4 regions of the Mesorhizobium sp. B283B1A genome follow, and region 1 is predicted to be linked to each of the others. Evidence: predicted binding sites of a transcription regulator. Region 1 holds the regulator's gene; each other region holds the start of a gene.
The links. Region 1 encodes PhoB, which activates phosphate uptake and scavenging genes when phosphate is short. Its sites were predicted from a motif close to TGTCATNNANCTGTCAT; they were not measured.
Positions count from the first base shown of each region.

Region 2: a site for PhoB is predicted at 6,510-6,526, ahead of LB577_RS00040 (LTA synthase family protein). Genes of this name have one in related genera too.
Region 3: a site for PhoB is predicted at 1,289-1,305, ahead of LB577_RS18045 (acid phosphatase). Genes of this name have one in related genera too.
Region 4: a site for PhoB is predicted at 4,718-4,734, ahead of LB577_RS13110 (alkaline phosphatase D family protein). Genes of this name have one in related genera too.

Region 1 is NZ_JAIUIQ010000011.1:53,326-61,043, forward strand. It holds gene LB577_RS11680 (CHASE domain-containing protein) at 1-802, opposite strand, end outside; gene LB577_RS11685 (ATP-binding cassette domain-containing protein) at 947-1,759, opposite strand; gene LB577_RS11690 (sugar ABC transporter permease) at 1,775-3,091, opposite strand; gene xylF (D-xylose ABC transporter substrate-binding protein) at 3,234-4,274, opposite strand; gene LB577_RS11700 (ROK family protein) at 4,545-5,789, shown strand; gene phoB (phosphate regulon transcriptional regulator PhoB) at 6,108-6,797, opposite strand; gene phoU (phosphate signaling complex protein PhoU) at 6,814-7,521, opposite strand; gene pstB (phosphate ABC transporter ATP-binding protein PstB) at 7,545-7,718, opposite strand, start outside.
Region 2 is NZ_JAIUIQ010000001.1:2,302-10,019, forward strand. It holds gene LB577_RS00010 (small ribosomal subunit Rsm22 family protein) at 1-512, opposite strand, end outside; gene LB577_RS00015 (YnfA family protein) at 515-838, opposite strand; gene LB577_RS00020 (SAM-dependent methyltransferase) at 932-2,224, opposite strand; gene rplI (50S ribosomal protein L9) at 2,487-3,071, opposite strand; gene rpsR (30S ribosomal protein S18) at 3,336-3,584, opposite strand; gene rpsF (30S ribosomal protein S6) at 3,584-4,075, opposite strand; gene LB577_RS00040 (LTA synthase family protein) at 4,543-6,495, opposite strand; gene fabD (ACP S-malonyltransferase) at 6,749-7,687, shown strand.
Region 3 is NZ_JAIUIQ010000019.1:85,053-92,770, forward strand. It holds gene LB577_RS18040 (alpha-hydroxy acid oxidase) at 1-382, opposite strand, end outside; gene LB577_RS18045 (acid phosphatase) at 549-1,244, opposite strand; gene LB577_RS18050 (cytochrome c1) at 1,372-2,244, opposite strand; gene LB577_RS18055 (cytochrome b) at 2,356-3,657, opposite strand; gene petA (ubiquinol-cytochrome c reductase iron-sulfur subunit) at 3,674-4,234, opposite strand; gene LB577_RS18065 (cupin domain-containing protein) at 4,548-4,892, shown strand; gene LB577_RS18070 (alpha/beta fold hydrolase) at 4,969-5,853, shown strand; gene LB577_RS18075 (DUF6665 family protein) at 5,834-6,145, opposite strand; gene LB577_RS18080 (ABC transporter ATP-binding protein) at 6,273-7,718, opposite strand, start outside.
Region 4 is NZ_JAIUIQ010000012.1:149,274-156,991, reverse strand. It holds gene LB577_RS13140 (TPM domain-containing protein) at 1-617, shown strand, start outside; gene LB577_RS13135 (GNAT family N-acetyltransferase) at 766-1,272, shown strand; gene ppa (inorganic diphosphatase) at 1,475-2,008, shown strand; gene LB577_RS13125 (hypothetical protein) at 2,018-2,611, opposite strand; gene LB577_RS13120 (TetR/AcrR family transcriptional regulator) at 2,656-3,273, opposite strand; gene LB577_RS13115 (MFS transporter) at 3,348-4,631, shown strand; gene LB577_RS13110 (alkaline phosphatase D family protein) at 4,807-6,381, shown strand; gene LB577_RS13105 (hypothetical protein) at 6,396-6,677, opposite strand; gene typA (translational GTPase TypA) at 6,874-7,718, shown strand, end outside.

The DNA.
Region 1 (7,718 bases):
ACGACGAAGCCGGTGGCGTCTCCGACCGGAACAACAGATTGTCGCCGTTCACCGTGCCGTCATAGATCTCGGTGTTGACCGGCAGCAGCGGCGTGCGGCTGAGCGCGATCTGGAACAGGTCGCGGGCCCGGAAGGCTGCGTAGAGAAAGCCCGCGGTCGAGGATCGCGATGCGTTGATGACCTCGGGCGCGGTTTCGACGTTGAGCCGCACGAAGACCAGGAAGCCGGTGAAGGTCTGCGCGGCGCCGGTGCCTTGGCCGAGTTGCACCAGCCCGCTCGCGTGCTGCTGGTCGTCCGCCATTGCCTTTTCGATCGCCGCGCGCCGCACCGGCTCGCTGAACATGTCGTAGCCGATACTCGCCTGGTTGGAGGGATCCACCGGTTCGAACAGAGTGATGGGCGCGCGCCAGGGCTGCGTCGTATCCGGATAGACCGGATGGCTGGCGCCGAAATCGTGGAGGATATCGCGTTCGACCGCCGCCTCGTCGCCCGTCTTGACGAGTTGGAGGAACCCTATGCCGCGCAGGCCGGCGAAATTGTCCTTGATATCCAGCGCGTTGAAGAATGCCTTGAACTCATTCTGCGATATGTCGCCGTTGCGGGCGTCGAACAGAGCCTGCGTGGAGCGCAGCAGCGACAGATGCAGGTCGATACGGCTCTCGATTCGGTTGAGCGCATCGTCGGCCGCCCCTTCGAACTTGATGCGGGCGGCTTCCTGCGTCGCGAAATAAGCAAACCCCGCCATGGTCATGCTGATCAGCGCGACCACGATGAACGCGACGATTGGAAAAAGCTTCTTCAACGGATGATGCGGTCCATGAGCGATATCAGGCCTTTATGGGCAAATCGCCGGGTCAACACAATGGCAATGCCATGCCATCGTGATCACTGATACATCACGTGAGCGGCAACAGTGCCGACGGGTGGATGGGACCGCCAAAAGGCCTCAGGCGGCGATCTTCAGCGCACCCGGCCCAGGAATGGCCCCCGGAGGACATTTGCCCAGGATGATCATGCCGAGCACCTCGTCCTGCGTCACGTCGGTGGTACGCGCGGTGCCGACGACCTGGCCGTTCTTCATCACGCAGACCCGGTCGGCCAGTTCGAACACATCATGGATGTCGTGGCTGATCAGGAAGATGCCGATGCCATCCGACTTGAGCTGCCTGACCAGTTCGCCGACCTGCGCCGTTTCCTGTGGACCGAGTGCGGCGGTCGGCTCGTCCATGATCAGGATGCGGGCGTTGAACAGGATCGCGCGCGCGATCGCCACCGATTGCCGCTGTCCGCCAGACAGCTTGATCACCGGCTCCTTGAAGCGCTGGAAGCGGGGATTGAGCCGCCCCATCACCTTGCGCGCCTCGGCCTCCATGGCGACGTCGTCGAGCGTGCCCCAGGCGGTCATCAGCTCGCGGCCGAGGAACAGGTTGGCGGCGGCGTCGACATTGTCGGCCAGCGCCAGCGTCTGGTAGATCGTCTCGATGCCGTATTTCTTGGCGTCGCGCGGGTTGGAGATCGCCGCTTCCTCGCCATTGACGAAGATCTGGCCGGCATCGCGCTTGTAGGCGCCGGACAGGATCTTGATCAGGGTCGACTTGCCCGCGCCATTGTGGCCGAGCAGCGCCACGACCTCGCCGGGGAAAAGATCGATCGAGGCGTCGTCGACGGCACGGATGCCGCCAAAGGCGATCGAGATGTTGCGCATGTCGACCAGCGACGTGCCGGCGGGAGCAGATGCGGGAGCGGTGTTGTCGGCCATGATGGTTCTCCTTCCCTAGACCCGCTTGCGGTAGACGGTATCGAGCCAGACGGCGACGACGAGCACGGCGCCGACGACGATGCTCTGCAGCGGTGAGTCGATGCCGAGCAGCACCATGCCGGACTGCAACGACTGCATCAGCAGCGCACCGAGCATGGCGCCGAGCACCGTTCCGGAGCCGCCGGCAAGCGAGGTGCCGCCGATAACGGCGGCGGCAATCACCAAAAGCTCGTCCAGCGTGCCCAGCGCATTGGTCGACGCGTTAAGACGGGCCGACGAGATCGCCGCGCTGATCGCGGCCAGCACACCCATGATCATGAACACCTTCATCGTCACCCAGCGGGTGTTGATGCCGGCGAGATTGGCGGCCTCCGGATTGCCGCCGATGGCAAAGACGTAGCGGCCGAAACGGGTGCGCTTGGTGATGAACGTCATGACGATGCCGACCGCGACCGCCATCAGCACCGGTATGGCAATGCCGTGGGCGATGAACAGTCCATTTTCAGGAATGGCGATGCCGTTCTGCTGAGCGTACTGGCGTACGATGCCGATTGGCCACGGATAGGAATTGGCGATCCACACCGCGCCAAGGATGGCAGCGCAGGCGACTACGCCGAGAAAGGTTTCCGCCCAGACGGGACGCAGCGGAAAGTTGAACCGTTTGCGCTGCGATCGACCATTGAGCAGCGCGAAAGCGACAGCCGCGCAAGCAACGGCGCCGATGATCCAACTGGCGGTGGCGCCGATCGAGCCCCTCGGTCCGCCCCCCATCAGCTGGAATGTGGCGTCGAGCGGCGCGACCGTGCGCCCGTTGGTGATGAGCCACGCCATGCCGCGCCAGACCAGCAGGCCGCCCAGTGTCACGATGAAGGCCGGAACTTCGAGGTAGGCGATGATGAAGCCCTGGAATGCGCCGATCAGGAGACCGAGCACCACGCCGGCGGCCAGTGCAATGATCCAGAGCCAGGGATCTCCAAGCTGGAAGCCGATGACGCGAATGAGGAATTCGGCTTGCGCCACGCCCATGATCATGCCGATCACACCTTCGACGGAGCCAACCGAAAGGTCGATGTTGCGCATGACGATGACCAGCACCATGCCAGTCGCCATGATCGCGACCGAGGACGTCTGCACCGACAGGTTCCAGAGATTGCGCGGTGTCAGGAAAAGTCCGCCCGACAGGATGTGAATGCCGACCCAGATGACCAGCAGCGCACCGACCATGCCAAGCATGCGTGTGTCGAGTTCGGTTGCCTTCAGAAACCGGGCGACCGCGCCTAGTTCCGATGCCCGCGCGGTGTCGGCCGGTGCATTTGAGGTCGTGTCGGTCATGAAATCCTCCCGCCGGCTTGCCGTCTGACGCGGATGCCGGAATAGAGCCTGGAAGCTACCCGCCCGCGGCGGAAACACAAATCTTCTTGAAAAAACGCCGCGGCCTGGCAGCCGCGGCGTTTCATTGTCTGACGTCTTCGGATCAGTTGCAGGCCGCGACGCTGCCGGCGGCGACGCCTGCACAGACCTCGTCCTTCTTGATCCAGCCGGCGTCGATGACCACGTTGAGATTGTCCTTGGTGATCGCAACCGGTGTCAGGAACAGCGACTTGACGGTGTTGCCGCCAGGCGTCGTGAAGTCCTTCGCACCGGCAATGTCGGCCATCTTCTTGCCGTCGGCCAGTTGCGAGGCGATCTCGGCCGCGTTCTTGCCGAGCTCGCGCGCGTCCTTCCACACCGACACGGTCTGGGTGCCGAGCGCGATGCGGTTGAGTGCCGCATGGTCGCCGTCCTGGCCGGACACCGGCACGGTGCCGGCAAGGCCTTGCGCCGTCAGCGCCGCGACGACGCCGCCTGCGGTGCCGTCATTGGCCGCGACCACCGCGTCGACCTTGTTGTCATTGGCGGTCAGGAACTGTTCCATGTTCTTCTGGGCGTTGGCGGGCAGCCAGCCGTCCGTATAGGCCTCGCCGACATTCTTGATCTTGCCGCTGTCGATGGCTTCCTTGAGCACTTCCATCGAGCCCGAGAACAGGAAGTCGGCATTCGGATCGGCACCCGAGCCCTTGATGAAGACGTAGTTGCCTTCCGGCTTGGCCTTGAACACCGCGCTGGCCTGCAAGCGACCGACTTCCTTGTTGTCGAAGGTCAGGTAGAAGACGTCCTTGTTCTCGATCAGGCGGTCATAGCCGACGACCGGAATGCCTTCGTCCAATGCCTTCTGCACCGCCGGGCCGATGGCCGAGGCGTCCTGCGCCAGGATGATCAGCGAATTGGCGCCTTGCGAGATCAGGCTTTCGACATCGGTGAGCTGCTTGCCGGGATTGGACTGCGCGTCGGCGGAGATGTACTTGTCGCCGGCGGCCTCGATCGCTTTTTTCATCGCGGCCTCGTCGGTCTTCCAGCGCTCTTCCTGGAAGTTGGACCAGGAAACACCGATGACCTTGTCCTTCGCCTGCGCGACCGACGCAAGCGTCAGCGACATGGCGACACCCGCCAGGATGGCGGCTGTGAATTTCTTCATGATATTCCTCCCTGCGCCGCGTATGGCGCGACCAAACTGACCCTAAGGCCGGCACAAAGGCCCTATTTTTTCGAGCCTCGAAAAAACACTGGTCCATCGCCGGAACACTGTCAACAATGATTCTGATGGATTTTGAGGTGCCGCGGACTTTTTTTCGAGCTCCGGAATAAATAATGACAGCGTGCGGCGCTTCTGCCAGTATTTGGCGGCTTCGCTGGCGGCCTTCGGGAGGCACGAAAGGCCGCGGCGACCGGGAGGATGTGGGTGAACATGTCGGTCGGAATCCGCCACGACGATCTGCGCCGGCGCAACCGCGCCATGGTGATCTCGGCCGTGCGCCGTGCCGGTCAGCCTTCGCGCACCGAGATCGCCGCCACCACCGGCCTCAGCCACTCGACCATCTCGGCGATCTCCTCCGACCTGATCGGCGAAGGCGTCCTGACCGAGGGCAAGCCGAGCGAGGCCGGGTCGCTGAAACGCGGTCGACCGCAGGTCGGCCTCACACTCAACCCGGAGGCGGCGGCGGTGATGACCGTGGTGCTGTCGCTGAATTTCCTGTCGGTCGCCGTCATCGACTATGCCGGCCAGGTGATATCGGAGGAACAGCGCCGGCTGGACACGCTGACCATGTCGCGCGAGGCGCTGATCGGCGAATGCGTCGCCATCGTGCGGCGCCGCATCGACGATCCCGACATCGATGTCCGCAGCGTCGCCCGCATCGCACTGGCCATCCAGGGCATCACCGATACCGAGGCGCGCGCCATGCTGTGGTCGCCGATCACGCCGCAGACCGACATCGCGTTCGCCGACATATTCGAGGCCGAGTTCGGCATCCCCGCCACCATGGAAAACGACTGCAACATGATGGCGGTGGCGCTGCGCTGGCGCGATCCCGAGCGCTACCGCGACGACTTCATCGCCATTCTGCTGTCTCACGGCATCGGCATGGGCCTTGTGCTGAAGGGCCAACTGTTCACCGGCACCCACTCGTCGGGTGGCGAATTCGGCCACATGATCCACCGGCCGGACGGCGCACTCTGCCGCTGCGGACGGCGCGGCTGCGTCGAGGCCTATGCCGGCAACTACGCCATCTGGCGCAACGCGAGACAGCTTGGCGAGGACACCGAACCGGTCGACGTCAGCGACGCCGACATGCGGGCGCTGGCGGCCTCGGCGCGCGACAAGGACGGACCGGAGCGCCAGGCCTATCGCAGGGCCGGCGAGGCACTCGGCTATGGCCTCGGCAGCCTGTTCGCGCTGATCGATCCCGCCCCCGTCGCCATTGTCGGCGTCAGCGCCGCCGCCTTCGACCTGATCGAGCCGGCCTTGCGCGAGGCGATTGCCCAGACCGCCGGCGGCCAGCACTCGAAATCGATCTCTTTCGACACCGAGCCTAACGAACTGCCGCTGATCCGCGAAGGCTGCGCCATGCGCGCACTGACCTTCGTCGACCAGGAAATTTTCGCGCCGGGCGTGCAGGCGAGAGCAGGCGCGGCTGGGAAGAACGTGGCGTGAAATCGAAGCCATCGTAACATCCGTGGGTTGGACAAAGCCTCACGACTTCGTCATCCCTGGGCGGAGCAGGAGCGAATCTCCGTCGCGGAGACCCTGGGATCCATGCCGCGACCTTGGCCACGGAGTGCAGCGGAGCAGAATTCCGCGCCGAGGCAACGCTTCGAAGTCGCGGCATGGATCCTCGGGTCTACGCCGCGTCGCTTCGCTCCTTGCTCCGCCCGTGGATGACGAAGCAATGGACGTTTTCGCCAATCGCCAAGGTAAAGCGATCCGGCTTAAGCACGAAATCCGACTTTCTAACCTTCCGCGCCGAAGAACCTAATCTTCCCGGATCGCGTAGCCCGCCCCACGAATCGTGCGGATCACATCCGGCATGCGGCCGTTGTTGACCGCCTTGCGCAGGCGCCCGACATGCACGTCGACGGTGCGCTCGTCGATGTAGATCGTCTCGCCCCAGACATTGTCGAGCAGCTGGCTGCGCGAGAACACGCGACCGGGATGGCGCATCATGAATTCGAGCAGGCGGAACTCGGTCGGTCCGAGCCGGATCTCGCTCTTCTTGCGGTAGACGCGGTGCGATTCGCGGTCGAGCACGATATCGCCGACCTTGAGCACGCTGGACAGCACTTCAGGTTTAGCGCGGCGCAGCAGCGCCTTGACGCGTGCCATGAATTCCGGCGTCGAGAACGGCTTGACCAGATAGTCGTCGGCGCCGGTCGACAGGCCGCGCACGCGGTCGCTCTCCTCGCCCCGCGCGGTCAGCATGATGATCGGCAGCCGCTCGGTCTCGGGCCGCATCCGCAGGCGCCGGCAGAGTTCGATGCCGGACACCGCCGGTACCATCCAGTCGAGCACCAGAAGGTCGGGCACGTTCTCCTGCAGGCGGATCTCCGCCTCATCGCCGCGCGTCACCACCTCGACTTGGTAGCCCTCGGATTCCAGATTGTAGCGGAGCAGCACCCCTAGCGGCTCCTCATCCTCCACCACCATGATGCGTGGCGCGATCATCGGCTGGTCACCCCTGCTATGCCGCCGGCGCCGACATCGCGGTTTCGTCCTGCTTCGGGCGATTGGCGGGCAGCTGCGTGCCGGTCAGCACATAATACGCATTCTCGGCGATGTTGGTCACGTGGTCGCCGATGCGTTCGAGGTTCTTGGCACAGAACAGAAGATGCGTGCAGGCGGTGATGTTGCGCGGATCTTCCATCATGTAGGTCAGCAGTTCGCGGAACACCGAAGTGTATTTGACGTCGATACGCTCGTCGTCGGCGCGCAGCTTGGCCAGTGCGGCGGCATCGCGCGCCGCATATTCCTCGATAACACCTTGAACCTGGATCAGCACCAGCTGCGCCATCGCGTCGATGGAGTGCGACAGGTCGCGCGGCGTGGCGGAGAGCCCGACCGTGCCGACGCGCTTGGCGATGTTCTTGGCAAGGTCGCCGATGCGTTCGAGATCGCCGGCCATGCGGATCGAGCCGACGACGTGGCGCAGATCGTCGGCCATCGGCTGGCGCTTTGCGATCAACGTGATGGCGCGGTCGTCCAGCTCGCGCTGGCGCGCATCCATGATCGCGTCATCGGAGACGACGCGTTGGGCGAGCGCATTGTCGGAGTTCAGCAGCGCCTTGGTGGCACCGCCGACCATCGAGCCGGCGAGGTCGCCCATGTCGCTGATCAGCCTGCTGATCTGTCCGAGATCTTCATCGAAGGCTGCAACCGTGTGTTCGGCCATGATCCTGGTCCTCGTATGCGTGATCAGCCGAAGCGGCCGGTGATGTAGTCCTGCGTGCGCTTTTCGCGGGGCGACGTGAAGATCTTCTCCGTCTTGTCGAACTCGACCAGTTCGCCCAGATACATGAAGGCCGTCTGCTTCGACACGCGCGCCGCCTGCTGCATGTTGTGGGTGACGATGACGATCGTGTAGTCGGC
Region 2 (7,718 bases), on a different contig from region 1:
AGCTTCGGCAGGGATGCCGGAATGATCTCGTCCAGCACATAGGTACACGTCACCAGCTCGGCCGGCTCGAGATCGGCGAGGTCGATGGTGGCGTCGCCGGCCAGCCATTGGGTCCGGGCAGCGACTGCGCCGGCGGCGAGCGTCTCGCCGACCTTGCGTGCCGCCGCACTGGCTTCGAGGAGCACCGCCTGTTCGAGGTCGGGGCAGAGGTCCATCGTGGCCCAAAGCACCGTACCAGGCCCGGCTCCGATATCGAGCAGGGATTTTGGAACGAAATCAGGCCGGGCTTCATTCAGCGCATCGAGGCTGGCGCGGACCGCGGCATAGGTCGCTGGCAGCCGCGTCGCGAGATAAGCGTGCACGGCCAAATCCTGCGCCATGTGCAGGCGGCCGTCGCGCAGCTCGGCACGGTAGCGGTCGGAAAGCGTTTTCGCCGCTTGCTTCAGGGTCGCGAGCGGGATGTTTTCAAGCAGGCGCTCGACCCCTTGGCGAAGTGGCGCTGGCAATTCCATGGTCAGGCTCCGCGCGGTGCGAGCAGGATGACCGAGGCTCCGGCCATGCAGAGGACCGCGCCGGCAAGATCCCAGCGGTCGGGCCGCACGCCTTCCACCAGCCACAGCCAGGCGAGCGACGCGATGATGTAGATGCCGCCATAGGCGGCATAGGCACGGCCCGCCGCATTGATGTCGACCAGTGCCAGGAGCCAGGCGAACAGGACGAGCGAGACGAAGCCCGGCGCCAGCCAGAGCGGCGACCTTTCCAGCCGCCACCATGCCCATACCGAAAAGCAGCCGGCGATCTCGGCCAGGGCCGCGGCAACATAAAGGAGATAGCTCATGAAAAAGGCCTCGCGACGATCACGAGGCCTTTTTCAGGGCAGGGGCGCGCGAAGGCAAGCGCCAACAGCGAAAGCGTACGAACGTTCCCGTTTCTATTCCGCCACCTTGCGGCGACGGGCAGGCTTGGCGGGCTTCTCGATGGGAGCCGCCTCGCGGCGGCCCAGGTCGCGCATTTCCAGCGCCTTTTCGCATTTGGCCATATAGTCGCGGGCCATCGGCAGCGTGTCGTTCTTCTTGGTGATCTGGAACTGAAAGATGACCAGGTCCTGCCAGCGGAAGGCAGCTTCCGAGGCGGCCAGATAGAATTCCCACATGCGGCAGAAGCGTTCGTCGTAGATCGCCTTGGCCTTGTCGCGGTTGGCGGCGAAGCGCTGACCCCAGTGCTTCAGCGTATCGGCGTAGTGGAGCCGCAGGATCTCGACGTCGGTGACCACGAGGCCGGATTTCTCGATCGCCGGCAGTACCTCCGACATTGCCGGGATGTAGCCGCCCGGGAAAATGTACTTGCGGATGAAGGCACTGGTCGCCCACGGCACACCGGAACGGCCGATCGTGTGCAGCAGCATGACGCCATCAGGCTTCAGCAGTGTCGCGGACTTGTCGAAGAAGGTGCGGTAGTGGTTGACGCCGACATGTTCGAACATGCCGACCGAAACGATGCGGTCGAAACGCTCGTTGAGCTCGCGATAGTCCTTCAGCTCGAAATGGACGTGGTTTTCCAGCCCCTGCGCGTGCGCCCGGTCGGTGGCCACGCCATGCTGTTCGGTCGACAGCGTCACGCCCTGCACGTCGACGTCGAAAGCCTTGGCGAGATAGAGCCCAAGCCCGCCCCAGCCGGAGCCGATGTCGAGCACCGTCTGGCCGGCCTTCAGCCTGAGCTTGGCGGCGATATGGCGCTTCTTGGCGGCCTGCGCCTCGTCCAGCGTCATGTCCGGCTGTTCGAAATAGGCGCAGGAATACTGCATGTCCTCGTCGAGGAAGAGCCGGTAGAGATCGCCCGACAGATCGTAATGGCGCTGCACGTTGCGGCGCGAGCGCGAGGCGGTGTTGATCTGCTGCAGGCGGCGGAAGGCGTGACGCAGGCCCTCGATGGCTTTCGACCAGGTCGCGTCGATGCCGCCACTGCCCATGTTCTGGAAGGCAATGCGCATCAGCCCGAGCACGCCGCCTTCGAGAATGTCGAGTTCGCCGTCCATGTAGGATTCAGGCACCGCCAGCATCGGATCGAACGTGATGGCGCGTTCGGCATGTCGGGTCTTGATGTGCAGATGCACCGGCTCGCCGCTGCCGTCGCCGAATACGAATGTCGAGCCCTGTGGCCCGGTCACTTTGAGACTGCCGGTGCGAACCAGGCGATCGAGAACGCGCTTCAAGAGAATATTCATGACCTAATGTCCCCAGGGTGCCTTACGCATGGCCCGAAAACCGCAATCGACTTTCGGACAGGATTATGCGCCGAACTCCAATTCCACAACGTCCTTTGCGCGTCCAAAGGACGCGCGACGATCTAGTCTGCAACAATATATGGGGACCCGGAAAGTTCCTTTTGGCACAAAAAAGCCCGGGCGAGAGGCCCGGGCGTTGGTCCACAAAGGACGGATAACGGCAATGTGATCGGAGCTTGGCTCCAATCCCTGCGGGGTAAGATCAGGCGTTGTCTTCGCCGCCTTCGAACTCGGCATTCGGATCGAAGAAGTTTTCCGGCCGGGCGTTGTCGTTGATGTCGTCGCCATAAATGGCTTCGGCGGTGGTCAGCGTCTCGCCCTTGGCCTGGCGTTCGGCTTCGTCGGCCGTGCGGGCGATGTTGAGCGTGATCGTGACTTCGACTTCCGGATGCAGCGCGATCGCCACATTGGTGACGCCGATGGTCTTGATCGGCTGGTTGAGCTGGATCTGGTTGCGGTTGACCGTGAAACCTTCGGCCGTCAGCAGGTCGGCGATGTCGCGCGTCGACACCGAACCGTAAAGCTGGCCGGTCTCGCCGGCCGAGCGGACGGCGATGAAGCTCTTGCCGTCGAGCTTTTCGGCAATCTGGGCGGCTTCCGACTTACGCTCGAGGTTGCGGGCCTCGAGCTGGGCGCGCTGGCCTTCGAACTTCTTCTTGTTGGCCTCGTTGGCGCGCAGCGCCTTGCCCTGCGGCAAGAGGAAATTGCGGGCAAAGCCGTCCTTGACCTTGACGGTATCACCCATCTGGCCGAGGCGGGAAACGCGTTCGAGAAGAATGACTTCCATGGTTTTGTTCCTTTCAGTTTGGCATCGATCTCGGAATCGTTGCCGATTCTTGGGAACAGGTCAGGAAGCAAAGGGGCGTTGCCGCCGGTGTCGCTGTCCTGCCTGTCGGCAGTTAGAGGCTTTGGCCTCAACCCGGGATTTCCTGCATGTCGCCCAAAAGTGGTTTCCCGGTTTTGGGACCACGACATGCATCGTCAAGACACTCCAGCGGCGCCCGTCGCCGTGGAGAAAAGCGGGCGACAAAGCCGCCCGCTCGGAGAAATTTTAGCGGACCACGTAAGGCAGCAGGCCGAGGAAGCGGGCGCGCTTGATCGCCTTGGCGAGCTCACGCTGCTTCTTCTGGCTGACCGCGGTGATGCGCGACGGCACGATCTTGCCGCGCTCGGAAATGTAGCGCTGCAGGAGACGCACGTCCTTGTAGTCGATCTTGGGCGCGTTGGCGCCGGAGAACGGGCAGGTCTTGCGGCGACGGTGGAACGGGCGCCGGGTCGGGATCTGGTTGATGTCGACCATTATTCTGCACCCCCTTCAAGGCTTTCGCGCGGACGGCGCGGACCACGCTCGCCACCGGCATCGCCGAAGCTGCGCGGCGGACGGTCGCCGCGATCGCGGTCGCCGAACGAACGCGGGCCACGGTCACCACGGTCGCGGTCGCCGAAGCCACCGCGCTCCGAGCGCTCTTCGCGCTTCTGCATCATCGCCGAGGGGCCTTCCTCATGCGCCTCGACCTTGATGGTCAGGAAGCGCAGCACGTCCTCGGACAGGCCCATCTGACGCTCCATCTCGTTGAGCGCTGCCGGCGGGCAGGTGAGGTCCATCAGCGTGTAGTATGCCTTCCGGTTCTTGTTGACCCGGTAGGTGAGGGACTTCAGTCCCCAGTTCTCGACCCGGCCGACCGACCCGCCATTTGCTGCGATGACGCCCTTGTACTGTTCGACAAGCGCATCGACCTGCTGCTGCGAGAGGTCCTGCCGGGCAAGAAACACATGTTCGTAAAGAGCCATTATGTCTTCGCCTTTCTTCGTTTCTCTCCCGGTTCCCGGCGGCAAAAGCCTCTGCAACTTCTCTGACCCGGATCCCTTGAGGGGCGGGGAAGAAAGGAGCATGACGAGACGGTCGAGAGCGGAGACACGGGAGGCGGAAGCACTTCTGGCTTCACGCGAAGGTTTTTGAGAAAGCCTCCGGCCCTCCGTTCAGCCCCCAGCTAGGACCGGCAGATTGCGGGCGTCTATATAGCAATCCGCAGGGAAGGCAAGGGCGTGCGGCGTTCGCGATGTCGCAGGGGAGCCTGTGGCGCAAGGGGGCGATGTCGGAGGGAAGATCAAATGGCGACAACCGCAAGACTTTGCGACTTCCCCGCAGCGGCAAGCATTTCCGGGGATGAGATGCTTCTCAAGAGCAGATCGCCAACAAGTTCTCGAAGCTGCAACTAACGAATTGAGTGTTCGATCCCCTCAGAGGGACTGCAGGCTCAACTCATGTGGGCTACGACCTTGTCGACCGTTTCGGGAAAGAAGTCCGGCGCCGCGTGCCGCTTGCCGAACATCATGTCATATTGCAGCAGACGAAAGTCGCGGATGGCCGGATCGATGTCCTTCTGCCGCGCCCAGTCGGGCGTGGCTTCCCCGGCCGGTGTCAGCAACAGGTTGCGGTCGACGACGCGGTAGCGTTCGCGCATCTCGCCCAGGAAGCCCGTGTAGTAGGGATGGGTGATGCCGGCCGTCTTCAGGATATGATAAGGCAGGAAGGCGGGGCTGACCGCGCCCAGATCCTCGGCCGGGCCGGTGCGGTTCGACCAGATGACCAGCGGCGTCTCGTGATGCTGAAGGGCGTCCTGCGGTGACGCCTCCTTGCGCGGCGCGACATTGTCCTTGAGGAAGCCGGTTTCGACGTAAACCGGGCCCAGCGGCGGCAGATGGTCGCCGAAGAAGGCGATCACCGTGGGACGGGAGCGCTTCTTTGCCCATTCGACGAGGCGCTCGAGACCGCGATCGGCATCCGCGGATCCCTCCGCATAGCTCAGCAGCGATTCACGCGCCCACTGGCTGATCGGCGCCTGCACCTTGTGGGTCGGGTTGTAGTAGCGGTTCGGCTCGTAGGGACCATGGTTCTGCAGGCTGACCGCGAAGAAGAACACCGGCTGCTCGCTGGCGTCGGCTTCGCGGATGATCTCGTCGGTCATCGCCGCATCCGATGCCAGCGGTCCGCGCTTCTCCATCGGCGGCAGCGTCTCTTCAGACTTGAAGTCGTTGAAGCCGAAATCGGCGTACACCGCGCCACGGTTCCAGAACCAGTTGGTGCCTGGATGTATGGCACGCGCCTGGTAACCCTCGCTCTTCAGGAAGGTTGCCATCGACGGCGTCGGGGTGCGCACATATTGCTGGTAGGGGATGCTGCCGGCCGGCAGGAAGGCGTTCGAGAAGCCGGTCAGCGCTTCGAACTCGATATTGGCGGTCATGCCGCCGAATTCGGGCGAGAACATATAGCCCGAGCGCAACGCCCGCACATTGGGAATGGGGTCCGGCGTGATGGTTACCCCGGGCAGTTTGGTCGGATCCCAGAACGATTCGCTCATGACGACAATGATGTCCGGCTTCTCGGCGGGCACGGAGGCTGTCACCGCCGGCCTCTCGATCGCGGCGATCGCCTTGTCGGAATAGTCGGCCGGCGCCGAGACATGCGCCATCGGCACGTTGAGCGCGAAGGCGAGCGCAAAGCCGTTGGAGGCGTAGTTTTCCTTTTGATCCCACATGATCGGGATGATCTGCAGCCGGTCCCTGGTCCACGAGAAGGTGGCGTAGTCCATGATCGAGACAAAGAAGGCGAGCAGCGGAACCGCCAGCGTCAGCCGGGCGAGGCGGCCCTTGCGGCTGAGTGCGAGGACCTTGCGGCGCCACAGCCGCCAGCCATAGACGAGCAGCGACAGGCCGGCGACGATGCCGACGACCATGGCGAGCGCGGTCATTGGCCGGTCGCGCACCAGCAATGGCAGCAGGGCGACGATCTGGCGGGCGTAGAGGAAATCCGTCGGATAGAGCGGATCGCCGAGATAATGCGACTTCTGATGGCCGACAAAGGCTAAAGACAGGGTCAGCGGAGCCACGATCATCAGGCTCTGGTGGCTACGGCCGAGCACGGCGTCGAGGCCGATCAGGATCAGCGCGAAGACAACGATCGTGGTCCAGCCCGGCTTGAGCGGCTGCAGGAAGAAAGAGACGGTGCCGGCGAAATCACCGCGCACGATCAGTTCGATGGCGAACACCAGGATGGCCGCGATCGCCAGGCTGATCAGCCCGTACCGGACAACCGGCCATCTCCGGCCCGGCAGGTAGCCGGTGGACGGATCGTCTTCCAGGAATTGCGGCACGGCTTTACCGCTACGTTTCGAACTCTTTGTCACTTCAACTTCCCCACCCAGCGACAAACACGTCACTCGATTGTCATATAATTGTCACGCAAAGCTAGCGCCTGTGGCGGAAATAAGAAGAGCCAGCAAACGATTCGTGAGCGGTTTTCATCAGGAGTGATCGCCAAAAAGCCTTTGGGAACAGGCACTCGGCGGTTGACGAAGCCGCCCGGCAGGGGCGAACTGGACTTGACTTGGCGGCCTGCCTTGCGTCACAGGCAAGAAAAACCCGCCTATCAGGCAAGCAAAACCAGCCCTTGGGAGCCCTCGCATGGCCGTCGCATTCACCTTTCCGGGACAAGGCAGCCAGGCTGTCGGCATGGGCAAGGATCTCGCCGATAGCTTTCCCGAGGCGCGCAGGGTCTTCCAGGAAGTCGACGACGCGCTCGGCGAAAACCTGTCGAAGCTGATCTGGGAAGGTCCCGAAGAGGCCTTAACGTTGACGGCCAACGCACAGCCGGCGCTGATGGCGGTATCGCTGGCGGCCATCAGGGCGCTGGAATCGCGTGGGTTCTCGCTGAAGGACAAGGTCGCCTATGTCGCCGGCCATTCGCTGGGCGAATATTCGGCGCTGGCCGCCGCGGGCTTCGTTTCCGTTGGCGATGCCGCGCGGCTGCTGCGCATTCGCGGCAATGCCATGCAGGCGGCGGTACCTCCCGGCGAGGGCGCCATGGCGGCGATCATCGGACTGGAGCAGGCGGATGTCGAAGCTGCCTGCGCTGAAGCGGCCAAAGGATCTGTCTGCCAGGTCGCCAACGACAACGGCGGCGGCCAATTGGTCATCTCCGGCGCCAAGGCTGCGGTCGAGCTGGCCGCCAGGCTTTGCACCGAAAAGGGCGCCAAGCGGGCGCTGATGCTGCAGGTCTCGGCACCTTTCCATTCGGCGTTGATGACGCCGGCCGCGGAGATCATGCGCGACGCGCTCGCCGAAGTGGCCAAGGCCGCACCGGTGGTTCCGATCGTCTCGAACGTCACAGTCACCCCGACGAGCGACCCGGACGAGATTTCGCGGCGCCTGGTCGAGCAGGTGGTCGCCCGCGTGCGCTGGCGCGAGACGGTCGAATGGTTCGGCGCCAACGGCGTCACCGCGCTCTACGAGATCGGCGCCGGCAAGGTGCTGTCGGGGCTGGCGCGGCGCATCAACCGCGACATCGCCACCGCGTCGGTCGGTGCGGCGGTTGACGTCGAGGCGGCGCTAGCCGCGCTCTGACTTGAATTCCGCCCGGCGCGGCTGTACATGA
Region 3 (7,718 bases), on a different contig from region 1:
TCTGCGGGCTGCTGCTGATCCTGCGCACTTCCTCGAGGCTGACGGTGCCGAGCGTGGAAACACCGAACATCGTGCCGTATTTGGCCGCGGCTTTGGCGACCGCCCTCTCGCCCTGATGGTGGAAAAGCCGCTGCAGGGCAGTCGGTGAGCAATAGAACGGCATAGCCAATTTCTGACCCATGACGGTCACCGACATGTCGATCTCGCTCACCCCGCGCAGGACGTTGGGGACTAGGTCACAGCTTTCGAAACTTGCGGTGTTGCGGCGATAGGTGACCTCGTCATCGGCCGCGCCATCGATGTAATTGAAGATCGGCCCCGGCAGCCTTCGCTGCGCCATCCGCCGGAAATCGGAAAAATTGTGACAGTCGCTGAGCCGCATCATCGATTTCCAAGGCCATGGCTGACGAAGCCTTTGCCGCTGTTGAAATATCAACCAGATGCGGCCCTGCCAACGAACTAATTGCTGAACTCCCCATAGAGCACGGCCGTGAACACGAAAAGGGGCGCCTGAAGCGCCCCTCTCTGCCGAGATTGCCGGCGAAGTCTTACATGCCGAGGTCGGAACGCAGCTCGGCCCTGGCAATCTCATATTCGGCCTTGAAATCGTCCCGGTTGAGCAGGACCGCGGCAATGACGCTGCCGGAAATCTTGCCCATCTCGACATCGGACGGATAATGGATGCCGCCGACAACGCGGTTGTGGGCGTATTCGGCCGCGCGCGCCATGATCTCGGCGCGCCTCTCCGGAACCATGTCGGCCAGGATGATGCCCATCATGGTGCCGACAGTGGCGTGGCCGGACGGCCAGGAGCCGGAGCTCGACAGCTTGACCGCCGGCTTGACGAGATCGCTGAGCTGGTGCGGGCGCGGACGTTTCCAGACATCCTTGGCCGGGTCGACGACAGCACCTTCTGTGGCCACGACGCGGTCGAAGAAAGCGCTGAATTTCGGCAGCTTTTCCGCGGTGAAATTCGGCCCCATGACATCGGCGAAGCGCCAGACATTCTCCTCGGCATCGGCGACGGCGCGGGCTTCCATCTCGGGCGTACGCGTCACCTGCAGCGTCAGCACCTCGCCGAGTTCGGCCTTGGTCTCGGCCGAACCGTTCGCCGGTGGAGGCGGCAGGATCATCGTCAGGTCGACGTCCTTGTTGGTGACGAAGGGTTTTGCGTCTTCGGCCTGGGCGGCCGAGCCGATGACCAGCAGCAGCAGACCAGCCGCGAGCGATGCGTATTTCTTCATGGAGCGATCCTTTGTTCGAGAATGCCGCAGGATCGCCAGATGCAGTGACGGCCATGTGACATGACCGTCACCGGACGCAAAAAGGGCGCCTCTCGGCGCCCCCTGCATTTTGCTATGCCCGCCCCGCTCAGTGGGCGATGCCTTCCCACACCTTGCGCTTGGTCAGATAGACCAGCGCGCCGAACAGCAGCAGGAACACCAGCACGCGGAAACCCATCTTCTTGCGGTCTTCCATGTGCGGCTCGGCGGCCCATGTCAGGAAGGCGGCCACGTCGCGGGAATACTGGTCGACGGTCTGCGGCGAGCCGTCATCATAGGTCACCTGGCCGTCGGAGAGCGGCTTGGGCATCTTCAGCGACACGCCCGACATGAAATACGGGTTGTAGTGCGTACCCTCGGGGATGACCATTCCGGCCGGCGGCGTTTGATCGTAGCCGGTCAGCAGCGAATGGATATAGTCGGGGCCGCCCGCGTCATACTGGGTGAAGATGTCGAAGACGAACTGCGGAAAGCCGCGCTCGACGCCGCGCGCCTTGGCCAGCAGCGACATGTCCGGCGGGGCAGCGCCACCGTTGGAGGCAGCGGCGGCTTCCTCGTTGGCGAACGGCGCCGGGAAATGGTCCGACGGCTTGCCGGGACGGTCGAACATGTCGCCGGCATCGTTGGGGCCGTCATGGATGGTGTATTCGGCCGACAGCGTCTTGATCTGGGCGTCACTGTAGCCGAGGTCCGACAGCGTGCGGAACGCCACCAAATTCATCGAGTGACAGGCCGAGCAGACTTCCTTGTAGACCTTCAGGCCGCGCTGCAGCTGCGCCTTGTCATAGGTGCCGAACGGGCCGGTGAAGCTCCAGTTCATCTCCTTCGGCTCGTCGATCGGGAAATGCGTCGGTGCGGCTGCATTGTGCGCCTCTTCGGCGGCGAATGCCCAAGTGCCTCCAGTTCCAACACCGGCAGCCACAAGGCCGATCAGCGCCAGCGAGGTGAGAATCTTTTTCATGCCAAATCCCCTTAGATTCTCTACCGCTCTGTCTTCCTGTTTGAGCATGATCTCTGGACAAACGGTTCCGTTTGTCCGGGAAAACCGGTTCCCACTTTTCGGGATCATGCTCTAGCCCTTGGTCTCTGGTGCGGCCGTGGCGCCCGCCGGATGCCCGCTGCCACCCTTGTTCTTTTCGAGCACCGCCTCGGTGATCGAGTTCGGCACCCTGCGCGGCGTCTCGATCAGGCCGAGCACTGGCAGCGCGATCAGGAAGAAGGCGAAGTAGAACAGCGTCGCCATCTGCGCCATGAACACATAGCTGCCTTCCGCCGGCTGCGAGCCCAGCCAGCCGAGCAGGATGGCATCGGCCACGAACAGCCAGAAGAACAGCTTATACCAGGGCCGGTAGACCGCCGAACGCACCTTGGAGGTGTCGAGCCACGGCACCAGGAACAGCATGACGATGGCACCGAACATGCACAGCACGCCGCCGAGCTTGGAGTTGATCGGCCCGATGTTGAAGGTGATGGCGCGCAGGATCGCGTAGAATGGCAGGAAGTACCATTCCGGCACGATATGGGCCGGGGTCTTCAGCGGGTTGGCGACCGTGTAATTGTCCGGATGGCCGAGATAGTTCGGCAGGTAGAAGACGAAATAGGCGAAGAAGAACAGGAACACGATCATGCCGAACGCGTCCTTGATGGTCGCGTAAGGGGTGAAGGCGACGGTGTCGGTCTTCGATTTGACCTCGATGCCGGTCGGGTTCGACTGGCCCACGACATGCAGCGCCCAGACGTGCAGCACGACGACGCCGGCGATCATGAACGGCAGCAGGTAATGCAGCGCGAAGAAGCGGTTGAGCGTCGGGTTGTCGACGGCGAAGCCGCCCAGCAACAGCTGCTGGATCCAGTCGCCGACCAGCGGAATGGCGCTGAAGAAGCCGGTGATGACGGTGGCGCCCCAGAAGCTCATCTGTCCCCATGGCAGCACGTAGCCCATGAAGCCGGTCGCCATCATCAGGAGGTAGATGATGCAGCCCAGGATCCAGAGCAGTTCGCGCGGCGCCTTGTAGGAGCCGTAATAGAGGCCACGGAAGATGTGGATATAGACGGCGACGAAGAAGAACGAAGCGCCGTTGGCATGCATGTAGCGCAGGAGCCAGCCGGAGTTGACGTCGCGCATGATCTTCTCGACCGAGCCGAAGGCTAGATTGGTGTCGGCCGTGTAGTGCATGGCCAGCACGATGCCGGTCAGGATCTGCGCCACCAGCATGATCGACAGGATGCCGCCGAAGGTCCAGGCATAGTTGAGGTTGCGCGGCACCGGATAGGCGACGAAGCTGTCATAGACCAGCCGCGGCAGCGGCATGCGGGCGTCGAACCAGCGTTCGATACCGGTCTTGGGCGTGTAGGTCGAGTGTCCCTCGCTCATCGAAATATCCCCTGCCTCAACCGATAAGGATCTTGGTATCGGAAATGAACTTGAATACCGGCACAGCCATGTTCTCGGGCGCCGGGCCTTTGCGGATGCGGCCGGCGGTATCGTATTGCGAGCCGTGGCACGGGCAGAACCAGCCGCCGAAATCGCCTTCCTGGCCGAGCGGAATGCAGCCCAGATGGGTGCAGACCTGAACCATCACCATCCAGGCTTCCTTGCCGGGCGTGGTGCGGTTAGCGTCGGTCGCCGGCGCGTCGGCCGGAAGGTTGGCATTGCGGGCGATCGGGTCCTTGAGATCGGAGAGCTTGACGGCCTCGCCGTCCTTCATTTCCTGTTCGGTGCGGTTGCGCACCACGACCGGCTTGCCGCGCCACTTGACGATCAAGGACATGCCCGGCGTCAGCGAGGCGACATCGACCTCGACCGAGGCAAGCGCCAGCGTCGAGGCATCGGGGCGCATCTGGTCGATGAAGGGCCAGGCAACGGCACCGGCGCCGACCACGGCTGCCATGCCGGTGGCGACGTAGAGAAAATCTCGACGGTTGGGATCGTGGGTATCGGTTGCGCTCACGGGTGCCTGATCCTTTCGCCTCTTCCGCGCCGGTGGCCGAGCCTGTTCCCCGCTCAATCACGCCAACCCGACAGCGCATGGCGAACAGGCTAGCGAATTCCTCCGGCATTTGGACTTCGGTTTATGCGTGAAGCCCGTTTTTGTCCAGACGGGTGAAGGCACAAGGGCAGATTGTCGCGGGGACAAAATCCGCCACTGCGCGGCAAGGCGGCGAATGGTCGCAAAAGGCGGCTAAACAACCGGGAAACAACCGCAAATCCAATGCCCCGGTTCGCCTCGACAGAGGACGCCGCTGTGATCTATCCTTGCTTGCATGGCACACGTCATCGATCGCGAGGAATGGGCCGTTCGCCGCGACCGCTGGAAGGGTGAACTGCAGTGCGGCGCCTATGGCTCCAACTCCTGCCTGATCTTCAACCACCTGCCCGATGTCGGCGGCGGCCCCCGGTTGCACTCCCATCCCTACGCGGAGATCTTCATCATCCGCCAGGGCACCGGCCTGTTCACGGTCGGCGACCGGGAAATCGAGGCCACAGCCGGCCAGATCCTGATCGTGCCGCCCCACACGCCGCACAAATTCACCAATCTCGGTCCGGGCCCGCTGGAAACGACGGACATCCACGAGAACGGCACGTTCATCACCGAATGGCTGGAGTGAATCCGGCATAGCCCTGTCGAGTTCCCGATTGCCGCCTAAATCTATGGCGTGGGCAGCGGGCCAGGACGTGCAGGACATGCGAACCTCAAACATCGAAATCGAAGGGCTGAGCATCGCCATCCGCGAGGCAGGCTCGGCCGATGCACCTGCCTTCCTCCTGCTGCATGGGTGGCCGCAAAGCTCCTACGCGTTCGAACGCGTGATCGGCCGGCTGGCCGCCGACTACCGGGTCGTCGCACCCGACCTGCCCTGCATCGGCGGCTCGCAAGGCATGCCCAAGGCCGCCGACAAGAAAACCCTGGCGAGGCTGATGAGGGGCGTTGCCGAGGCTTGCGGGCTGCGCCAACTCGTGGCCGCCGGCCATGATGTCGGCGGCCAGATCGTGTTCGCTCTGTTGCGTGACCATCCCGAGATTCTTTCTGGCGCGGCGATCATGGATGTCGTCGTTCCGGGTGTCGCGCCGTGGGAGGAGGTCATTCGCAATCCGATGATCTGGCATTTTGCGTTTCATGCGGTCCCGGCATTGCCGGAAACGCTGGTGAGCGGCCATCAGAGCGCCTATTTCGACTTCTTCTTCAATGCGCTTTCGAAGGATCGGGCATCGATCCCAGCGGAGGCCAGGGAAATCTACGCAAGAGCCTACTCCCGGCCGGAAAGCCTTCAGGCCGGCTTCGACTGGTACCGCGCCTTCCCCGAAGACGCCAAAGCCAACGCGCTTGCGCCCAAGCAGCCGATCGCGATCCCGGTACTGTATCTGAGGGGGGCGGCCGAGTCCGGCGACATCGGCGACTATGTCGATGGGCTGCGGACAGCAGGGCTGTCAAATGTCGAGGGCGACGTCATCGCCGGCAGCGGACACTTCGTCGCCGACGAGAACCCCGAAGCGCTCGCCATCCGCCTGGCGAGATTTCACAGGGAAATCAGCGCTGCAGGCTCCGGCCCTACATGGCGCCAAGCCTGACCAGCACGGCCTTTGGGATGTTGTATTCGCGGATGACGGCATCATGTCGTCGAAGGCCGCACAGTTCGCGCTGGATGAAATAGGCGTGCACCGCCTTGGCGGCATCCTTCAGGAGCATCGAGCGTATCTGTTCGTCGGCATTGTCACGCAGCCTTGCCAGCGTTTCCTCGACCTTCTGCCCGGCGCGGCCGAGCGCGGCCGCCTTCTCGGCCAGGATCTCGTGGCCAAGTGCATCGAAGGCTGCTTCGGCAGCGGTAGCGCTCGTCCAACCAGAAGGGGGGCGTAGAGACATCAGCGGGCCTCCAAGTCGTTGGCTGCCGGCACGGAAAGTCCAGAACGGTCGGAGAGGAACTTAAGCAATTCCAACCGGAGCTCCTTGAGCACCTCAGTCTCTAGCGGCAAGGCAACAGTCATCAAACCTACTCCGCCGGCCGCGTCTCTTCCAGCACGCTTTCCTCGTGATAGAGGAAGCCGCCGGACTGCCGTTTCCACAGCCGCGCATAAAGACCGTCGAGCGCCACCAGTTCGTCATGCGTGCCTTGCTCGACGATACGGCCGCCATCGAGCACCACCAGGCGATCGAGGGCGGCGATCGTCGACAGCCGGTGGGCGATGGCGATCACCGTCTTGTCCTGCATCAGCCGCGTCAAATTTTCCTGGATCGCCGCTTCGATGTCGGAATCGAGCGCCGAGGTCGCCTCGTCGAGGATCAGGATCGGCGCGTCCTTGAGGAAGACACGTGCGATCGCCACGCGCTGGCGCTGGCCTCCCGAAAGCTTGACGCCGCGCTCACCGACAAAGGCCTCGTAGCCGGCGCGGTCCCTGTTATCGCGCAAGGTCAGGATGAACTCGTGCGCCTCGGCCTTCTTCGCCGCCGCGATCACCTCCGCATCGGTCGCGTCGGGCATGCCGAGCTTGATGTTGTCGCGCAACGAGCGATGGAACAGCGCCGTGTCCTGGCTGACGACGCCGATATTGGCCCGCAGTGAATTCTGCGTAACGTCCGAAACGTCCTGGCCATCGATGGTGATCGAGCCGCTCTCCAAATCGTAGAGCCGCAGGATCAGATTGGCGAGCGTCGTCTTGCCGGCACCCGACGGTCCGACCAGCCCGACTTTCTCGCCCGGCTTGACGACAAGGTCGATGCCGTTCAGCACCCCGAACCCGTTGCCATAGTGGAACTCGACGTCTTTCACGTCGATGCGGCCGCCGGCCACGACAAGCTCCTTCGCATCGGGCGCGTCGATGAGCCCGAGCGGCTGCGAGATCAGCGCCTTGGAGTTCTCCAGCACGCCGAGGTTTCGCAAGATGCTGTTGAGCTGCATCATCAGCCGGCCGAGCAGCATGTTGAGCCGCAGCACCAGCGACAGCGTGAAGGCGACCGCGCCGACGGTGATCGAGCCCTCGACCCAGAGATAGACGGCAAAACAGCCGATCGCCGTGATCATGATGCCCGACAGCGTCGTCAGCGCCATGCGCACGCCGGTCAGCCGGCGGGTGAAGGGGCGCAGCGCGTCGAGATAGATGTCGAAGCCGTTCCTGATGTAGCGGTCGTCGCCGTCGGCCGAAAACAGCTTCAGCGTCTGCACGTTGGAATAGGAATCGACGATGCGCCCAGTGATCATCGAGCCGGCTTCGGCCGTCGCCTCGGCGTGCTTGCGGATCGCCGGCAGATAGAGCTTGGCCAGCCAGCCGAAGGCGGTGATCCAGATCACCACCAGCACAGCGAGCCTGAGATCGAGCCCGGCGACCAGCGCCAGCGTCGTCACCGTGTAGACGACCATGAACCAGACCACCTCGAGGAAGCTTTCCATCAAATCGCCGGTCGCCTGGCCCGCCTGCCAGACTTTTGTGGCGATGCGGCC
Region 4 (7,718 bases), on a different contig from region 1:
CGCAGGATCATGAGCGCATCGCCGATGCGATCCGCGCCGCGGAAACCAGGACCGACGGCGAGATCTACTGTGTCGTGGCGCATGCCAGCGACGGCTATTTCGCCCCCGCCGCCTTGATGGCGACGCTGTGCATGCTGGTCGTCAGCCTCGCCGTCGCCTATGGGCTGGAGGCCTGGTGGCTCACCATCCGGCTGCCGCATTTCGTCCTCGCCCAGCTTTTGGCGCTGGCCTGCGTGCTGGCCCTGCTGTGGGCGCTGCCCGGCTTGCGCATCCACATGGTGCCACGGCGGCTGCGCTATCAGGCGGCACACGCCAATGCGATCAAGCAGTTCCTCGCCCGCAACGTCCACCGCACCGCGGCGCGCACCGGCGTGCTGGTCTTCGTCTCGATCGCCGAGCGCTATGCCGAGGTGGTCGCGGATTCGGGCATCGACGCCAAGGTCGGCCAGCATGTCTGGGACGGCGTGGTGCGCGACTTGACCGCGCATGCCGGCAACGACCGGCTTGCCGACGGTTTCGTCAAGGCGATCGAGCAGGTGGGCGCGGTGCTGGCCGAGCATTTCCCGGTCACGTCCGGCGACACCAACGAGCTTGACGACCATCTGGTCGAAATCTAAGCGCCTGCCGTCGATATTGCTTGCCGATCCGGCCTGTTTCCGGACGGGCTTTGCACGATGTCACCTACCATGATCGTCTGTGAGAAAGCGGTTGGCGGGCTGCCCGGACTCTTGCAATCGGCCGATGCGGGTTTATGGTTAACAAATCATGAATACGCTGACGATCGACATCCGGAAGGCAGAGCCGCGCGACGCTGGCGCTATCGCCGAGGTGCATCTGGAAGCCTGGCGCGGCGCCTATTCCGGCATCATTCCGCACCGCACGCTGACATCGATGATCAACCGCCGTGGCGCCGACTGGTGGGCGAATGCGATTCGCCGTGCCGCCACCGTCCTGGTGGTCGAGATCGGCGGCACGATCGCCGGCTACGCGACGATCGGCAAGAACCGGGCCCGGGAACTCAAGCAGCAAGGCGAGATCTACGAACTCTACCTGCGCCCGGAATATCAAGGCATCGGCCTCGGCAGGCGGCTGTTTTCGGCCGCCAAGGCGCGCCTTGCCGACCATGGCCTGAAAGGTATGGTGGTGTGGGCGCTGGAAGACAACCAGAGCGCGCTCGCCTTCTATGCCGGCGCCGGCGGCCGCGACATCGCCGAGGGCGTCGAGATCTTCGAGCAGAAAGCGCTGAAGAAGGTCGCTTTCGTCTGGGAATGACCGCCGAGGGCTGATCGCGGAGAGCGAAGCAGGCTCACGGGATGTATCCAACGCGAAATCACGACGCTGAAACATCTTGTTCCGATGATTGAACGTGTCGGGTGCCATCGCGTCTCGCCCGACGCCGGTCAGCACCATTCACCGCATTGCGCCATTCTGCGCCGCCCGCTATCTCCTCCCCATCGAGAGAGGGACAAAAGCCATGCGCATCGAAGCCATAGCCAGCGGAAAGAACCCGCCTGAGGACGTCAACGTCATTATCGAGGTGCCGATCGGCGGCGAGCCGATCAAGTACGAGATGGACAAGGAGGCCGGCACCTTGTTCGTCGACCGCTTCCTGCACACCTCGATGCGCTATCCCGGCAATTACGGCTTCGTGCCGCACACGCTGTCGGGCGATGGCGATCCGATCGACGTGCTGGTCTGCAACACGCGCGCACTGGTGCCGGGCTGCGTCATCAATGTCAGGCCGATCGGCGTGCTGATCATGGAAGACAATGCCGGTCAGGACGAAAAGATCATCGCCGTGCCGTCGCCCAAGCTGACGCTGCGCTACGAGAACGTCACCGAGTATACGCAGTTGCCCGACATCACCCGCCAGCAGGTGCAGCACTTCTTCGAGCACTATAAGGATCTCGAGCCCGGCAAATGGGTCAAGATCGAAGGCTGGCACGATTCCAAATACGCCAAGAAGATGATCATGGACGCGATCGAACGCGCCAAGGCGAGCAAGTAGCGCTTCGGATCAGTTGTCGACCCGGCCGAAGGCCGGCACGTTGCCGATGACGGTGTGCCGGTCCTTGCCGCAGGCGAAGGTTCGCGCCTTCTCGTCGGCGAGTTTACGCGCCTGGTCGTTGGCTTGCGAGTTGCCGGTGGCCAGTACGAGGCCGACGGTGCAGCCGACGCGGGCGTCCATCTGGCCGACCTTGGCGACGAGCAACACTTCGGTCGACTTGTTCTCATCCTCGCCATTGCTGATCGTGCGGCGGTGAATGACCGCGAAGGGTACGGCCTTGTCGCCATTGGTCTCGACGCGCCATTCGATCTTGGCCCCGGACGAATTGAAGGCGGAAAAACTCTCCCAGACGGATGTCATGTCGCCGCTGGGCGGAAAACCATAAAACAGCGATTCGCGGGCATCGTCATAGGCGATCAGCACGGGATAGCCACGGTAGCCCGAACAGGCGAGGTCGGCCCAGTCGCCGTCGCCTTGTTCGGCCTGAGCGTAGGTCACGCAGTCCTTCTTCCAGTCGAGATCGGTATAGGCGCTCGATATGTCACCGGCATGGGCTGCCTGAGAGAGGCCGGCGAGGGCAAGCGGGATCAGCAGGCTGCGCATGACGGATATCTCCGTTGGAGCTCGCCACAACGTATCGCCAATCGCTATTTCTTCAAGCTCGCTTCAATCAGCAGGTCGGCATTGCGGGCGACCGACTGCGCCGGCCCACCGAGCCCGAACAACTGGCCGCTGATATAGGCGCCCTCGAGCAGCAGCAGCAGCCCGTCGCCCAGCGTGTCGGCATCGCCGGCGCCCATCGCGGCGGCCATGGCGCGCAGCCGGCGGCGCAGTTCCTGCTTGTTGTCTTCGCTCACCATTCGGGCCGGATGGCCGTGTTCGGGGTATTCGACCGCTGCGTTGGTCATGCCGCAGCCGCGATAATCGGGTTTTTGCGTGCGCCTTCCGACGCGGGTCAGGAAAGCCTTGATCTGCGCGCGCGGATCGCCGGGATGGGCGTCGACAGCCTCGCCGAAGCGCTCCCAGAATTCGAGGTCGTATTGCCGCAGATACGAGGCAGCCAATTCGTCCTTCGAGGGGAAGCTGCGATAGAGGCTGGGCTTGGTGACGCCGGCGCGCTTGACGATCTCGTCGACCCCGATCGCCCGGATGCCGCGCCGGTAGAACAGGTCGTAGGCGACGTCGAGGATCTTCTTGGCGGCCTTCGGCGGGGCCGATGCATGACCATCGCTGATGGTCAGTTCAATATTTTTGTCGGTTGGCATCATGGGACTCGATTGACAGTGTTACCGATCGGTACGTATACATGTTGCCACCCTGCAACGTACCGGTCAGTAACATGATAGCTCAATCCCGCCCATTTGGCCAGCGCTACGCCTTCGTCGTGGTCGGCGTCATCTTCCTCTGCCTGCTGATCGCCGCCGGTCTGCGCTCGGCACCCGCCGTCATGATGCTGCCGCTCGAAAACAGCTTTGGCTGGCGGCGCGACGTCATCTCGCTGGCCGCCGGTGTCGGCATCCTGCTCTATGGCCTGACTGGTCCGTTCGCCGCCGCGCTGATGGAGCGGATCGGACTGCGCCGCACGCTGATCGCCTCGCTGGTGATCATGTCGGGGTCGACCGCGCTCAGCCTTTTGATGACCAAGCCCTGGCACCTCTTCATCACCTGGGGCGTGTTCTCCGGCATCGGCTCAGGCGCCGTAGCCAGCGTGCTCGGCGCCACCATCGTCAACCGCTGGTTCAAGACCAATCGCGGACTGGTCATGGGCTTGATGTCGGCCTCCAGCGCCACCGGCCTCCTGGTGTTCCTGCCGCTGCTTGCCTCGCTTGCGCAAACGGGCGGCTGGAAGCCGGTCGCCATCGCGGTCGCGGTCGCCACGGCCTGCCTGCTGCCGCTGGTCTGGTTGCTGGTGCCGGAGCGTCCGGCCTCGATCGGCATGGTGCGTTATGGCGCCGAGGCCGATGACGTGCCGCCGACATCGCCGGCATCGCAAGGCAATTTCCTGGCGCACACGCTCAACACGCTGCGCCGCGCCGCCGGCACGCGGGTGTTCTGGTATCTGTTCGCCACCTTCTTCGTCTGTGGCTTCACCACCAACGGGCTGGTCGGCACGCATTTGATCGCGTTCTGCGGCGACATGGGCATCGGCGAGGTGCAGGCGGCCGGCCTGCTGTCGATGATGGGCATTTTCGACCTGATCGGCACGACGCTGTCCGGCTGGCTTACCGACCGTTTCGACCCGCGCAAGCTGCTTGGCGTCTATTATGCCATCCGTGGCCTGTCGCTGATCTACCTGCCTTATTCCGGCTTCTCGGCGACCAGCCTGATCATCTTCGCGGTGCTCTATGGCCTCGACTGGATCGCCACCGTGCCACCGACGCTCAGGCTCGCCAACGAGGCGTTCGGCGACCGCAGCGGACCGATCGTGTTCGGCTGGATCGTCGCCGGCCACCAGGTGGGAGCTGCCACGGCGGCCGCCTTCGGCGGCACCATGCGCGAACTGCAGGGCAATTACGAACTGGCCTTCCTGATCGCCGGAATGACGGCCATCGCCGCCGCCTGCATCTCGCTGCTGATCAATACCAGCCGGCCGGCCTTCGATCCCGAACCGCAAGCGGCATAGGCGCGGCCCTCCCTTCTCCCCTTTTGGGCCCGTTGCCTTATTGATCTCTGGGCGTGAGAGGAGACGGAAAGGGCAGCCCTGTTCATTGTTATCAAACGTTCATGATTTCGAGATGCGCCTGAAACATTGAGGCTGGAGCTTGGTGGCAACGTTCAACGCCATCCAGGAGACAGCCATGAACAAGCTCTCGATGACTCGCCGCGCTTTTGTCACCTCCGCCAGCGCCGCTGGTCTGGTCGGCGTTTCCAGCCTGGCGCTGCCCTATTATTCTCGCGCCAACCAGCGCCCGGCCTTCACCCATGGCGTCCAGTCGGGGGATGTCGACGCCACCAGCGGCATGGTGTGGACGCGCACGGATCGCCCGTCGCGTGTCATGTTCGAAGTGTCGTCGACCGAGAATTTCGCCAACGCGATCCGGCTGGCGCCGCTCGATACGTCGCCGGCCAGCGATTATACGGTCAGACGCCTGCTCACCGATCTCGCTTCCGATCAGGACATCTTCTACCGCATGACGGCAGCCGACCTCGCTGACATCAACGCCGTCTCCGAGCCGATCGTCGGCCGCTTCCGCACCGCGCCGGCCTCGAAGCGCGACATCAAGTTCGCTTGGTCGGGCGACACCGCCGGCCAGGGCTGGGGCATCGACGAGACCGGCATGAAGACCTACGCCACGATCGGCAAGCATACGCCCGATTTCTTCCTGCATTCGGGCGACACCATCTATGCCGACGGCGCGATGAAGGACGAGGTCGACCTGCCCGGCGGCGGCAAGTGGAAGAACGTCGTGCTAGTCGATGGCAAGCGCAAGGTCGCCGAGACGCTGGACGAATACCGCGACCAGTGGAAATACAACATGATGGACAGACACGTCCTGGGTCTCAGCGCCATCTGCCCGACCTTTTATCAGTGGGACGACCACGAGGTGCTGAACAACTGGTCGGATTCGAAAAATCTGAGCGCCGACGATCGCTACACGGAAAAATCCATCCATGTGCTGGCGGCCCGCGCGGCCCGAGCCTTCCATGAGATGACGACGATCCGTTACGAGCCGTCGGAGCCCGGCCGCGTCTACCGCAAGATAGCCTACGGGCCGCTGCTCGACGTGTTCTTCCTCGACATGCGCTCCTATCGCGGCCCCAACGGTCCGGACATGCAGGATGAGATGACACCGCAATCGCGCATGCTGGGCGAACAGCAGACGAAATGGCTGAAGCGGGAGCTAGCCAACTCCAAGGCGACATGGAAGATCATCGCCGCAGACATGCCGCTCGGCCTCGTCGTCTGGGACGATGGCGTCAAAAAGGCAGGCGCGGAGGCTGTCAGCAATGGTGACAACGGTCTGCCAAAGGGACGCGAGCTGGAGATCGCCGACCTGCTGCGCTACATCAAGAATGCCGGCATCAGCAACATCGTCTGGCTCACCGCCGACGTGCACTACACAGCCGCGCATTACTACAATCCCGAGAAGGCGCAGTTCCAGGACTTCAGTCCATTCTGGGAATTCGTCTCCGGCCCCATCCATGCCGGAACCTTCGGCCCGAACGATTTCGACATGACCTTCGGTCCGGAGCTGAAGTTCATCAAGGCGCCGACAGCCGAGCAGGGGCAGAACCTGCCGCCGTCAGCCGGCCTGCAATTCTTTGGCCTTGTCGACATTTCCGGCGCCACCGAGCAGATGACCGTGCGGCTGATGGATCGCGACGACAACGAACTCTACAAGATCACGCTCGACCCGGTACGGTCGGCGTAAAGACCTGACGGTCGTCAGTCCGGGTAGCAGACCATTGGAATGTTCGGCCAGACGGCGCTGTCGCAGTTGGCTGCGTCCTGGCGCTGCTTGAAGGCGGCGCTGACCGGGCCAGTCACCATCGGATCGACGCCGTCGGGGGCGTCGGCGAAAGCCTGTTGGGCCGAAGGCGCATCGATCGGCAGGGACGACCGTGCTTCCTTCAGCGTCGCGGCCGACTGCGCGGCGTTGGCCGCCAGCAGAACGGCAAAGGCCGCAGAGGCGATTAGCGGCCAAAATCGGTTGAGTTTATCGGTCATGACGTTCGAACTGCCCGGGCCCTGAATGGTTCCCGCCTTGGTTAACAAAATCATTTCACACGCAGATGCTTAAGATTTGATGAGTATTTGGTGTTGCGCTTCCCCTTTCGCAACTGCGAAAAACCCTGTATGAGCCGCGCAACCGAAAGAGGCAGCGCCTTTGGCCTGCTGCCTGCAACGCTTCCGAGATCAGAACATGAAACTCCGTAATATCGCGATTATCGCGCACGTCGACCATGGAAAGACCACCCTGGTCGACCAGCTTTTGAAGCAGTCCGGCTCGTTCCGCGACAACCAGCGCGTCGCCGAACGCGCCATGGATTCCAACGACCTCGAAAAGGAACGCGGCATCACCATCCTGGCCAAGGCGACCTCGGTCGACTGGAAGGATACGCGCATCAACATCGTCGACACGCCCGGACATGCCGATTTCGGCGGTGAGGTCGAGCGCATCCTGTCGATGGTGGATTCGGCCATCGTGCTGGTCGACGCCGCCGAGGGCCCGATGCCGCAGACCAAGTTCGTGGTCGGCAAGGCGCTCAAGGTCGGCTTGAAGCCGATCGTCGTCATCAACAAGATCGACCGGCCGGACGCCCGCCATGTCGAGGTCGTCAACGAGGTGTTCGACCTGTTCGCGGCCCTCGACGCCACCGACGAGCAGCTCGACTTCCCGATCCTCTATGGTTCGGGCCGCGACGGCTGGGTCTCGGAAAATCCGGAAGGCCCCAAGGACCAGCAGCTTGCGCCGCTGTTCGATCTCGTGATCAAGCATGTGCCGGCGCCGACCGTTCATCCCGGCCCGTTCCGCATGATCGGCACCATCCTGGAAGCCAATCCCTTCCTTGGCCGCATCATCACCGGCCGCATCGAGAGCGGCACGCTGAAGTCGAACCAGGCGGTCAAGGTGCTGCACAATGACGGCACGCAGATCGAAACCGGCCGCATTTCCAAGATCCTGGCCTTCCGTGGCCTCGAGCGCCAGCCGATCGAAGAAGCGCAGGCAGGCGACATCGTCGCCATCGCCGGCCTGTCCAAGGGCAC